One region of the Glycomyces tarimensis genome, then DNA from elsewhere that is predicted to be linked to it. Evidence: riboswitches for the same ligand, from Rfam matches in the RefSeq annotation. Region 1 holds a riboswitch; each other region holds the start of a gene.

Region 1 (3,937 bases):
CCCGCCGCCGTACTGGTGGCCGCCTCGCAAGTCATCGAGCCGATCAGCCGGGTGCCGGGGCGGCTGACGCAGCCGCAGCGGCCCGCGCTGGAGGGCTCGGGGATCGGACGGTGCTATGCGGATTCCGGCGATGACGAGAAGCACTTCGTGGAGCTCCTGACCGGACGCCTGGCCGAGCTCGGCGTCGCCCCCGAGGAACTGGCCGTGATCGGTCCCGACGGCATGTCGATCGACGAGGCCGCCGACGGCGAGTTCCGAGTGGTGTGTCTGACAGAGATGACCGCCGAGGCGTGGCCGAACACGCCTGAAGCGCGACGCAAGTTCTACGTCGCGCTCAGCCGCACCCGCGACCTCGCCTACGTCAGCCACACCGGTACGGGCTCGCCGCTGCTGGCCGATGTAGACCAGGGGCTGTTCAGTCCCTTCGGGATGGTGCCCGTGACGCGCTCGGGCCCTGAGCAGCCGCGACTGCTCTGAATCGGACACGGTCGGCCACGCGGAGTTCCCGCGCGACCACGGAGGGATAGGCCACAATAGGTCGGGTAACCGAAGTCTTGACCTAGGGAGGCCCGATGGAGCACACCGAGGAGGACACCGTGCCTCTGCACCGGCCCGATGCTCCAGGGTGGTCGCCGTTCGCCCCGCCGGGAGCGAACCACGACTCCAGTGCGACGCCGGGTGCGGACCCGTCCGCCGGCCTTGCGCCGAGCGGGCAGTCGCTTCCGCCGGCCACCTACCAGAGCTCCGCTCCGCCGCCTTCGGCGCCGCCCGCGGGGCCGGTGGCGGCGTTCCCCGACCACCGCGGCGCGCTCGAACGCGTCGCCGTCACCGCCGACGACTTCGCCAGCCGCCGCGTCGTCCCGCCGCGCCCGCCCGTCGCCGAGACCGGCCTGCGCGGCGCACTCCACAAGCTCACGCTCGGGTTCCTCGCGCTCCCTCCCAGCGCGCGCGAGATGGCCTACCAGCACGCGATCGAGACGGTGCGGCGCAACTTCGGGGGCCTGCGGCAGGTCACGGTCGTCAACCCCAAGGGCGGGGCCGGAAAGACCGTCGCGGTGCTCATGCTCGCCATGACGTTCGGCCGCCACCGGGGCGGCTACGTGCTCGCCTGGGACAACAACGAGACCCAGGGCACGCTCGGGATGCGGGCCCAGCAGGACTTCCACATCCGCACCGTCAGAGACCTGCTGCGCGACCTCGACCACTTCAAGGGGCCGACCGGCCGCGTCGGTGACCTGTCGCAGTACGTCCGCGCCCAGGGCGGGGCGATGTTCGACGTCCTCGCCTCCGACGAGTCGGCCACGGCCGGAGAGATGCTCACCGCGCACGCGTTCGGGGACCTGCGCGAGGCGGTCTCGCGCTTCTACAAGCTCATCGTGGTCGACACCGGGAACAACGTCCGCGCGCAGAACTGGCAGGCGGCCATTGACGCGACCGACCAGCTGGTCGTGACGATGTCGGCGCGCAACGACTCCGCTGAGACGGCGGCTCGGATGCTCGACCATCTGGAGCAGACCGGGCGAAGGGACCTGGTGCGCAACGCGGTCTCGGTGGTATCGATGCCCGCCCATCGGAAGGATGTGGATCTGCCTGCGGTGCAACGGCACTTCGCGGCGCGGACTCGGGCGGTGCTGCTGGCGCCCTATGAGAAGCTGCTGGATTCGGGGGAGCCGATTCGCTATGAGGCGTTGAGTAAGGCGTCGTTGGGGGCCTGGCTTCGGATCGGGTCGGCGGTGGCCGAGGGTCTGTGACGGTCGAGGAGCGCGACCAGGCCCGCCGTGGCCTCGTCGAGCCGGTGGTCGTCCTCGTCGGCGTGCCCGACCACGAACGCGCCCTGGATGAACACCAGGATCGTCCGCGCCAGGCGCCTGGGGTCGACCCCGCTCATCTCGCCGGCGTCGGCCGCGCGCGCCAGGATCGCGGCCAGGTCCAGTTCGAGCTCGGACCAGGCCTCCTGGACGCGCCGCATGGTGGCCGGGTCGTCGGCCAGTTCGACGGCCGCCCGCACCACGAAACCGCCTTCCTTGCTGTGCCGGGCCACCACTTGGAGGATGTCGCCGACCACGCGGGGGGCGTCGACGCGTTCGGCGGGACCGGCGTCCAGGGCGCCGCGCGCGATCGCGCGGATCTCGGGCTCGGTGTCCTCGCGGTATCGGGCGAGCGCGGTGATGTACAGCTGGTGCTTCGAACCGAAGGCCGAGTACAGGCCCGCGCGATTCATGCCCGTGGCCGCCACGAGGTCCGACATGGAAGTGGCCGCGAAGCCGCGCTCCAGGAAAGCCCTGGTGGCGGCGCGGAGCACTCTGTCCAAATCGGCATTCTTATTTCTGCTCACGTCTGAACCGTATCGATACCGGGTGCTACGGGTCAATGACTTGTATGCGCGGGTTCACCGTGGGGAACGAGTGAACGGATCCACTCACCGCGCGACCTCCTTGACACCCCGTAGCGCCGGGCGACAGAATGAACGCAAACTCAACAGGCGTCCTGTGGGGGAAGTCCGGTCGGAAGCCGGCGCTGACCCGCAGCGGTAGTCGCGGTTCGATTTCGAACACCAGCCGAGCGAATGAACCCTCAATGTCCGAGCTCGGCCCACCCGCGTGAGCCCGAATGCCCACCGGGCGCCGATATGCAATGTCAACGCCTGTCGTGGTCTACAGGCGCTTGCGGCGACGCCGCCTGCCCCGAAGACCTCGCCCGCGCTTCAGGAAAGGTCAGGCAATGCGCCACCAGTCGACACGGCGAACGCTGCTGCGAGCAGCGGCGGCCGCCGCGGTCCTGCCCATCGTCGCCGTCGCTTCGGCCTCACCGGTTCACGCACAGGACGAGCCGGACGCCGATCCCGCGGCGGCGGCCGCCTCATGGCTCGCCGCCCAGTCCAGCGGCGACTACTTCGAGTTCGACGGCGCGCCGAATGTGGCCACCACGCTCGACGCCCTCATCGGCCTCATGTCCGCCCGTGTCGGCGGCGACCAGGTGCAGACGAGCCTCGAATGGCTCAACCAGCCCGACACGCTGGGCGCTTACGTCTACCCCGGCGGTGACGCCGAGGACGCCTCGATCGCACCCGGCGCGGCCGGCAAGGTGATGTACGTCGTCGCCACCGCCGGCGGCGACCCGAGCGACTTCGGCGGCGTCAAGCTCGCCGAGGAAGTCGCGGCGGCCCCGCTCGAGGGACTCGACGGCGGCACCCTGGCGTGGGCCGCGCTCGGCCTGTCGCGCACCGAGGACGGCGTCAGCCCCGAGATCACCGCGGCGCTCATCGACGCCCAGTGCTCCGACGGCGGCTTCTCGTACACCATCGCCGAGGGCGGCGACTGCGTCGGCGACCCCGACACCACCGGCGCCGCCGTCGCGGCCCTGAGCGCGATCGGCGAGGAGGCCGAGCCGGTGCGCGACGAAGCGGTCGGGTGGCTCCTTGACCAGCAGGAGGACGACGGCGGCTTCGACAGCGGAATGGGCGTGAACGCCAACTCGACGGCGATGGCCGCGCAGGCGCTCCTGTCCGTCGGCGAGTCCGAGGCCGCGGAGCTGTCGGTCGCCCACCTCATCGGTCTCCAGATCGGCTGCGGCGACGAGGCCGCCGGTGCGATCCGGGCCTCCGACCCCGAAGACCCCGAGTTCGGCGAGGCCTCGCGACTCCTCGCCACGGCCCAGGCGCTCGTCCCGCTCTCGGGACAGAACCTCGCCGAGCTCGACGCCTCGGGCTCGTCCGCCGACGTGCCGGCCACCGACTGCGCGGCCGCCGGCGACGAGGCCACGACGGCCGATGCGGCGCAGGACGACGAAGGCTCGGCCTCGTGGATACCGTGGGTGATCGTCGCCGCCGCCGTCGTGCTGCTCGCGATCGTCGCGTTCCTGGTGGTGCGCGCCCGCAGGGGCGGCGAGGCCGGAAAGGCCGAGGACGGCGAATGACCCGCGGTGCTCTGCGGGCCGG
Region 2 (3,937 bases), on a different contig from region 1:
TCGCCTATCTCGTCCAGGGTCGAGCCGGCCCAGTCGCCGAAGTGCAGCTCCGACCACCGCGGGTCCGAGGCGACCTGCTCGCACCCGGCGAGGACGGCGGTGCGCCGGCATCGCGCGGCCGGGGCCGAGACGGCCGCGGCGTCGCCGAATCTGCCGCGCAGTGCGCCCGCCGCGGCTTCCCCGGCCTCGTCGAGCGGCTCGTCGATCGGGAAGGCGTGGCGGCGGGTCGCGGCGGTCGGCGCGTGGCGCACCAGGAGCAGCCGCGAGTAGGACTTCACCGCGCCGCCTTTCGCGCCGCACGGTGCCACAGCCAGGCGAAGCCGACCGTCAGGCCGAGCCACAGGATCGCCTGCGTGGCCATGGACGCCAAGCGAAAGTCCCACAGCAGCGCCGCGGGCACCTCGATCGCGACGCCGCTCGACGGCAGCGCGGCGAACAGCGAGCCGTACAGGACCACGGCCGCCGCTCCGACCGCGAGTTGGCGCGGCACGTCGTCCATGCCGCGGGCGCGCAGTCGCCTGGACGCCAGGCACAGCAGCGCCGCCAGCGCGAGCGAGGCGACGAGTGAGACGACGAACCAGGTGGTCCGCGAGCCGACCGTGGCCGGGTCGCCGACGCCGGGCGGGTTGGCCGGGTACTTCAGGGCCGGGAACAGGGCGAGGGCGGCCCAGGCGGCGGCGCCGAAGCCGAGCCCGGCCTTCCACCGGTCGCGGGAGCTCTTGGCGAGCGGCACGAAGGCGAGCCCGAAGAGGCCGCCGTAGGCCGCGCCGACCAAGGCCGTGCCGACCGGCAGCAGCACCTGCTGCACGGTGCGGTCGACGGTGAACGCTTCGTCATGATCGTGGGCCGCAGGGGCCGGTGCGTGGGCAGCGGTGTGCGCCCGCTCTTCGAGTTCGATGGCCTCCCCGAGGGGGGCCTCTCCGACGAGCAGCGCGAACACTCCGGCCACGAGACCGGCCAGCAGCCCCGCCGCGAGTCCGCGGCGAACGCTGTCGGTGAGCATCAGTGGCAGGGGAATCCGAGCAGGTGGCGGGCGTCGTGGAAGGCCTCGTGCAGGACGGGCAGTCCTCCGGTGAGCGTCCCCTGTTCGAAGGCGACCAGGAACACCAGTGCGGTGAAGGCGAAGAGCAGCAGGGTGATGCGGCCCCAGGTCGGCGCCGTTTCAGGCACGGCGGTAATGGCAGTCATGTCGACCTCCTCGGGGATCCTCGTCCCCTCAGTCGTGACGGAAGGCCTCAGTCTTCTGGCTCTCGGATCAACGCCGTCCGCCCGGCCTTCCCGGGTCACAGACCCAGTGGCCGCGCTCCGTCCGGCCAGGGCTCCGCGCCGCGCTCGATGGCCGCCGTCAACGCGTCCATCGGGCTCCGGCGCCGGCCCCGGGGCGGGCGACTCTCCGAATACAGTGGCGGGACCGCCGCAGAATCACACTGCGTTCCTGACCGCCTCCGTCGAATGGAACCTGAACGTACTACACGCCGTAGCCGCTGTCCACCCCCGCGTCCGGGCGGCCGGGACGCTCACGCCCCCGGTCGTCTTCGCCGCCGCGGTCGAGGAACCTCCGCAGTCGGGCGGCGATGCCGTCCGGGTCGAGTCCGTGGAGGCGTTCGTGTTCGGCGGCGGTGCCGTAGCGGCGCAGTTCTTCCCGCCCGACTCCGATCGACAGCAGGCGGTGGGGCCGGTCGGACAGCGCTCGTGAGAGGAGCCAGTCGGAGGTGCCCTCGAGATACGGCTCGACCATGACCACGGTGTTGCCGGTGCGAGCGGCCAGATCCCGCAGCCCCGTCGAGTCGAGCGGGCGCGGGGTATTGGTGTAGGCCACGGTGACGTCGAGCTCGGCGGTCGCGGTGAGGACGTTGTCGAGGACCGGCCCGACCGCGATCACGGTGGCGCGCGTGCCGCTGCGCAGCACCTCAAGGGCGTCGCCGGAACCGCCGTGGGGCGCCGTGTTGCGGCGCAGTGACAGCCGCATATAGGCGCCCTCGTCGGAGCCCACCGCCCGCTCCAGCAACGGCGGCACCTCGGCGGCGTGGCCCGGCACGAACACCCGCCAGCCGGGCAGGGTGTCGAACAGCGCCACATCGCGAGGGCTGAAGTGGGTGAAGCCGCCCTCGGCCCAGTCGTAGGAGGCGCCGACGCTGACCAGGACCCCGCTGGTGCCCTGGTGCTCGAAGTCGAGCTTGACCTGTTCGAAGGCGCGCTCGACCAGGAACGGGGCGTAGGTGTGGGCGATCGGCCGCAAGCCCGCCAGCGCCAGGCCTCCGGCCACGCCGACCATGAGCTGTTCGCGGATGCCGACATTGATCACCCGGTCGGGATGGGCCGCGGCCGCGGCGCGGAACAGGTCGGCGGAGATGTCGGCCAGGACCACGGCGATGCGCGGGTCGGCCTCGAGCAGATCGGAGGCGTGGGCGCCGAAAGCGTCGCGCATGGTCTGGTGCTGGCGGTCGTCGGTCAGCGGGTCTGAGCGGAACATGGTGGGTCCTCGGTTTCCGGGATCAGGGGCGGACGGTGGCGACCGTGGCGTGTGGTCGGTCGGTGTGGGATGCGGTGAACGCCCGGTGGAGCGCTTCATGGTCGCCCATGTCGGCGGTGGCGGTGCTCCAGCCGTGGACGCCGAACCGGGAGGCGATGCCGCCGGGCCACCCGTGCGTGGCCGAGGCGTTGTCGGCGACGACCACATTGAGGTTCGACAGCCCGACGGCTCCGGCGTAGGCCATGGCCTCGTGGTTGGAGCCCTCGTCGAGTTCGGCGTCGCCGAGGAGGACGTACACCCGAGCGTCGTGGTATCCGGTGGCGCGCAGGCCCAGCGCGATACCGACCCCGAGAGGCAGACCGTGGCCCAGCGAGCCCGACGAGCTCTCCACCCCTGGCACCAGCGTGGCGTCGGGGTGTGATCCCAGCGGCGACTCCAGAGCGGCGACGGAGTCGAGCCAGTCGGCCGGGATGAAACCCTTGGCGGCCAGGACTGCGTAGAAGGCACTCGGGCCGTGGCCCTTGGACAGCAGGAACCGGTCCCGGGCGGGATCGTCGGGGCGCCGCGGGTCGACGCGCAGCACCCGGTCGTAGAGCACCCAGATCGCATCCAGCGTGTACGTGCTGACAGCGGGGTAGCGCGCATCGACCACGGTGCGCAGGGCCAGTGCCCGGGTCTGTTCATAAGTGACGTTCACGCGAGGCATCATGTAACTTCAAGTCGACTTGAAGTCAACACCGGAGTGAGGAGAGCCACATGGTCGCCCCTGACGCCCGTACGCTCCTGACGATCGGCGACTTCGCCGCGCGAGCCGGGCTGAGCGCCTCGGCGCTGCGCTACTACGAATCGCTCGACCTGATCCACCCGGTGCGCACCAGCGGGAATCAGCGACGCTACCGCCGCGCTGAACTGCGCCGGGTGGCCTTCATCCGGGCCGCCAGATCAGTGGGGCTGTCACTCGATGAGATCAGGGACGTGCTGGCTCAGCTCCCCGAGCGGCGGATCCCCGACCGCGCCGATTGGCAGCGGCTCTCCTCCGCATGGCGGCAGCGCTTGGAGGACCGGATCACCCGCCTGCGCAAGCTGCAGGAGGACCTCGACGGCTGCATCGGCTGCGGCTGCCTCTCGCTCGACAAATGCTCGATCTACAACTTGCACGACGCACTGGCCGCCGACGGTCCCGGGCCCCGACTGGGATTCAAGCCCCTGTAGCGCCGAGCGCACCGGTTCCATGCGGCCGGCCGCCGATCGCGCTGCCGCAGCGGGCCGCTGTCGACGGTCCCCGTGTCGCCGTCGAACGGTCCCGCGCCTCAGCGGAGGCTTCGGAAGCACTCGCGCACATCGGCGGCCAGCAGGTCCGGGGCCTCCATCGCGGCGAAGTGGCCCCCGCGGTCATGGACGGTCCAGTGGACGAGGTGGTGCTCGCGCTCGGCGACGCTGCGCAGCGAGGCGTCGCCGGGGAAG
Region 3 (3,937 bases), on a different contig from region 1:
GCCGGAGGTCGCGATGCGGAACGCGCGCGTCGCCCACCGCTGGTACTCCTCGCGCCGTTCCCGGCGCAGCGGCAGCAGCTCGCGCAGAGCCGGTTCGTCGACCTGGATGATCGAGGTCCCGGCCGCCTCGAGGTCGGCGACCTCGTCGCGCAGCGCGAGCGCCACCTGCTCGGCCGTGTCGGCCAGCGGCTGGTCGTCGCGCACGAACGACCAGGCCAGGATCGTCACCGGGCCGGTGAGCATGCCCTTGACCGGCTTGTCGGTGAGCGACTGGGCGTAGGAGATCCACTCGACGGTCATCGGCTCGGGCCGGGCCACGTCGGCGTAGAGGATCGGCGGGCGCACGCACCGCGAGCCGTACGACTGGACCCAGCCGGCGGCCGTGGTCGCGAAGCCGGTGAGCTGCTCGGCGAAGTACTGGACCATGTCGTTGCGCTCGGGCTCGCCGTGGACGAACACGTCGAGGCCGAGTTTTTCCTGCTCGGCGATGACGGCCGCGATCTCGGCGCGCATCCGGGCGTTGTAGTCGGTCGCGATCATCAGGCCGCGCCGGTGGGCGGCGCGGGCCTTGCGCAGTTCGGCGGTCTGGGGGAACGAGCCGATCGTGGTGGTCGGCAGGGGCGGCAGCTCAGGCTGGGCGGCGGCCCGCTCGGCGTAGTCGACGCGCCGGTCGGCACCGGCTGGGAGCGCGGCGAGCCGGGAGCGGACGGTCTCGTCGCACCACTCATCGGGGGCCGGCGGTCGCTGGAGGCGCGGCGCTGCCGCGTCGGCGAGGCTCGCGACCTCGCGCAGCTTCTGGCGCGCGAAGGCGAGCCGCTCCTTGAGCGACGCCGGCAGCTCCGTCTCGGCATCGAGGTCGACCGGGACGTGCAGGAGCGAGCACGAGCCGGTGACGCCGAGCCGGTCGGTGACGCGGTGCAGCCGTTCGAGGTCGGCTGCGGCCGCGAGCAGGTCGGTGCGCCAGATGTTGCGCCCGTCGACCACCCCGGCGAGGATCGATGTTTCACGTGAAACGTTCAGGGACTCAATGGCTTCGATATCCCTCCGGCCCCGGACGAGATCGAGCGCGATGCCCTGGACGCCCGAATCGAGCAGCACCGGCAGCGATTCGCCAAACGGCCCGTAGCCGCCCGTGACGAGCACCTTGGCGACCGCGGTCAGCCGTTCGTAGGCCGAGCGCACCGCCTCGAGCTCGGCCGCCGTGCGATCGGCGCATAGCGCCGGCTCGTCGAGCTGGACCCACCCGGCGCCGGCCCCGACCAGCGTGGACAGCAACTGCTCGTAGACGCCGGTCAGCTCCTCGATCCGCTCCAGCGGATCGAACCCTGCCGGGGCGTCGCCGGAGGCCTTGGCCAGCAGCAGGAACGAGACGGGGCCGAGCAGCACCGGCCGGGCGTCGAGCCCGCGCAGGCGCGCCTCGTCGAACTCGCCGAGCGCCTTCTCGGGCCGGGCCCGGAAGGCGGTCTCGGGGCCGATCTCGGGGACGAGGTAGTGGTAGTTGGTGTCGAACCACTTCGTCATCTCCAGCGGCACGGCCTCGTCGTCACCCCTCGCGGCGGCGAAGTACGCGGCCGTCTCGCTCTCGCGTCGGTGCCGAGGCGCGAGCGCGTCGACCGCCACGATCGTGTCGAGCACGTGGTCGTACAGCGAGAACACGTTGACGGGCACCGAGTCCAGGCCCGCCGAGGCGAGATCGTCGAGCATCTGGGAGCGGATCGCGGCGGCGGCCGCGTCCAGACCGGCGGCGTCGAGCCGGCCGGACCAGTGGGCCTCGACGGCGCGTTTGAGCTCCCGGTTCGCGCCGATGCGGGGGTAGCCGAGCACGGTGGCGTGCACGGCCTTCTTCTCATCGTTCATGTGTCAGTTCCCTCGAACTTGCGACAGCGTGGACCGCGCGGACGCGGTACGTCGGCAGGTATTCGGACTCGCGGGCTCGCCCGGCTTTCACCAGGCGCCTACCGGCCGCCGCTTCCCAGGCTTCCATCCGCTCCTCCTTCGAGTGCGGATCGCGGCCAAGTGCTCATGACGGCTTTCGTTCCCGCTCACCGCTGCGGGGCAGTCCTGGACTCGCACCAGGTTCCCTCTTAGCCGGGCCAGCGTGCCGCTGTCCCGGAACCGGCGTCGCCTTCGATGGTACGGCCGCACCCGCGCTCGGCGGACATTCGACCGCCGTGAAGGTGCGTGTGCGCCACGGTTCCCAGTGGACGGGATCGGTATCGTCACGCGGGAACGAGCACCGGGAGGACATCATGAGCACTCGACCCGTCGCCGTCGTCACGGGGGCCAGCAGCGGCATCGGCGCCGCATCGGCGAAGGCACTGGCCGCCGCCGGATACGAGGTGGTGCTCGGCGCGAGACGCACCGACCGCCTGGCCGAGGTCGCCGCCGACTGCGGCGGGACGGCGCTGCCGCTCGACGTCACCGACGACGCCTCCGTCGCCGCGTTCCACGCCGAGATCGACCGCTGCGACCTGCTGGTGAACAACGCGGGCGGCGCGTTCGGCCTCGACACGGTCGCCACCGCCGACCTCGACGCCTGGCAGCGCATGTACGACACCAACGTCCTGGGCACCGTCCGCGTCACCAAGGCGCTGCTGCCGCTGCTGATCGACTCCGGCGACGGCCAGGTCATCACGATCGGCTCGATCGCGGCCCGCGTGCCCTACCACGGCGGGGCCGGCTACAACGCCGCCAAGCACGGCGAGGCCGCGCTCACCCGCGTCCTGCGCATCGAGCTGCTCGGCCAACCGGTGCGGGTGTGCGAGATCGACCCGGGCATGGTCGAGACCGAGTTCAGCCTGGTCCGCTTCGAGGGCGACCAGGAGAAGGCCGACGCCGTCTACGCCGGCATGACCCCGCTGAGCGCCGAGGACATCGCCGAGGCCGTCGCGTGGGTCGCGACCCGGCCGGCGCACGTCAACGTCGACCAGATCACGATGATGCCGCGCGACCAGATCGGCCCCGGCCAGGTCCACCGCCGCGAGTGACTACTCGACGAGCGTCACCTCCGGCGAACGCCACTGCTCCCAGTGGTCGGGGTTCGCCTCGTCGCCGAGAGCCTTGAGCACGCGGATCTCCATACGCCACCGGCCCGGCACGAGCTCGACCTCCTCGTCCGCGGAGGTGCCGCCGAGTTCGACGACGACGGTGTCGTCGGGTCCGGGCGATCGCGGCAGGAACTCCTCGCGGTCCCACTCGAAGACCTCGCCGGTGTCGACGTGCTCCAGGGCGACCTCCATGGCGGCCGCCTGGTGCCCCAGGTAGACCAGCGCCGAGGGCAGCGGGCCTTGAGCGATGCTGAACGTCTCGCCCTCCTCGAGGTCGCGGTAGTCGACCGCGCCCGTCTCGGGGTCCCCCTTGAGCGCGACGGCCAGCTTCGGGTAGTCCGGGTGCTCGAGCACCGGGATGTCGAGGTAGTCGCCCATGTAGCCGGAGTAGGCGGCGGCGAGCGGCGAGCCGCCGTCGTCGGGCTTGGCGACGATCCGGCCGCCGAAGACGCTGCCCTCGGGCAGCTCCGCGTTCGGCGTGACGGTGACCGTCACCGTCGCGCTCTGGCCCCCGAACAGCTCGACCGTCTTCGGTTCGAACGTCACCGCGGACTTCGCGACGTCGAATCCGGGCCGGCGGATGTCGCCGGTGGTCGCGATCGCCGCCTGGTGGTGCAGCCGGTAGGTCTCCCAGCTCGGCGACTCGGAGCTCAGCTCCAGTTCGAACGTGCGCGGCCCGGTGCCGTCGCCGGTGTTGACGCCGCTGGGGGAGAGCGCGCCCTCGGCGCCGAGCGCGCGCATGACGTCGACGACGCCGGTGCCCTGCCGGTGCGCCGCCTCCAGGAAGTCCAGGTCCGGGTTCTCGCCCCACTTGACGGGCCTGGCCGTGTTCGTCAGACGCAGGCGCACGTCGCCCGGTTCGAAGTCGGGCCGGGCCTGGAGCAGCAGCG

Evidence for each region. A riboswitch is a leader RNA that binds a small molecule or an ion and turns the genes downstream of it on or off. The one in region 1 is predicted to bind cobalamin.
Region 2: it holds a riboswitch for cobalamin, as region 1 does, so the genes downstream of both, ACYVK3_RS17280 (CbtB domain-containing protein) here and ACYVK3_RS05800 (prenyltransferase/squalene oxidase repeat-containing protein) in region 1, are expected to answer to the same signal.
Region 3: it holds a riboswitch for cobalamin, as region 1 does, so the genes downstream of both, metE (5-methyltetrahydropteroyltriglutamate--homocysteine S-methyltransferase) here and ACYVK3_RS05800 (prenyltransferase/squalene oxidase repeat-containing protein) in region 1, are expected to answer to the same signal.

Annotation. Positions count from the first base shown of each region.
Region 1 is NZ_BAAHCB010000005.1:40,226-44,162, reverse strand. It holds gene ACYVK3_RS05815 (DEAD/DEAH box helicase) at 1-477, shown strand, start outside; partial or broken gene ACYVK3_RS05810 (MinD/ParA family ATP-binding protein) at 612-1,751, shown strand; gene ACYVK3_RS05805 (TetR/AcrR family transcriptional regulator) at 1,679-2,302, opposite strand; cobalamin riboswitch at 2,471-2,636, shown strand; gene ACYVK3_RS05800 (prenyltransferase/squalene oxidase repeat-containing protein) at 2,722-3,915, shown strand.
Region 2 is NZ_BAAHCB010000021.1:65,053-68,989, reverse strand. It holds gene ACYVK3_RS17290 (histidine phosphatase family protein) at 1-278, opposite strand, end outside; gene ACYVK3_RS17285 (CbtA family protein) at 275-1,003, opposite strand; gene ACYVK3_RS17280 (CbtB domain-containing protein) at 1,003-1,188, opposite strand; cobalamin riboswitch at 1,215-1,474, opposite strand; gene ACYVK3_RS17275 (transketolase family protein) at 1,469-2,428, opposite strand; gene ACYVK3_RS17270 (transketolase) at 2,496-3,179, opposite strand; gene soxR (MerR family transcriptional regulator) at 3,230-3,685, shown strand; gene ACYVK3_RS17260 (epoxide hydrolase family protein) at 3,784-3,937, opposite strand, start outside.
Region 3 is NZ_BAAHCB010000023.1:27,838-31,774, reverse strand. It holds gene metE (5-methyltetrahydropteroyltriglutamate--homocysteine S-methyltransferase) at 1-1,857, opposite strand, end outside; cobalamin riboswitch at 1,894-2,135, opposite strand; gene ACYVK3_RS18760 (SDR family NAD(P)-dependent oxidoreductase) at 2,250-2,987, shown strand; gene ACYVK3_RS18755 (S8/S53 family peptidase) at 2,988-3,937, opposite strand, start outside.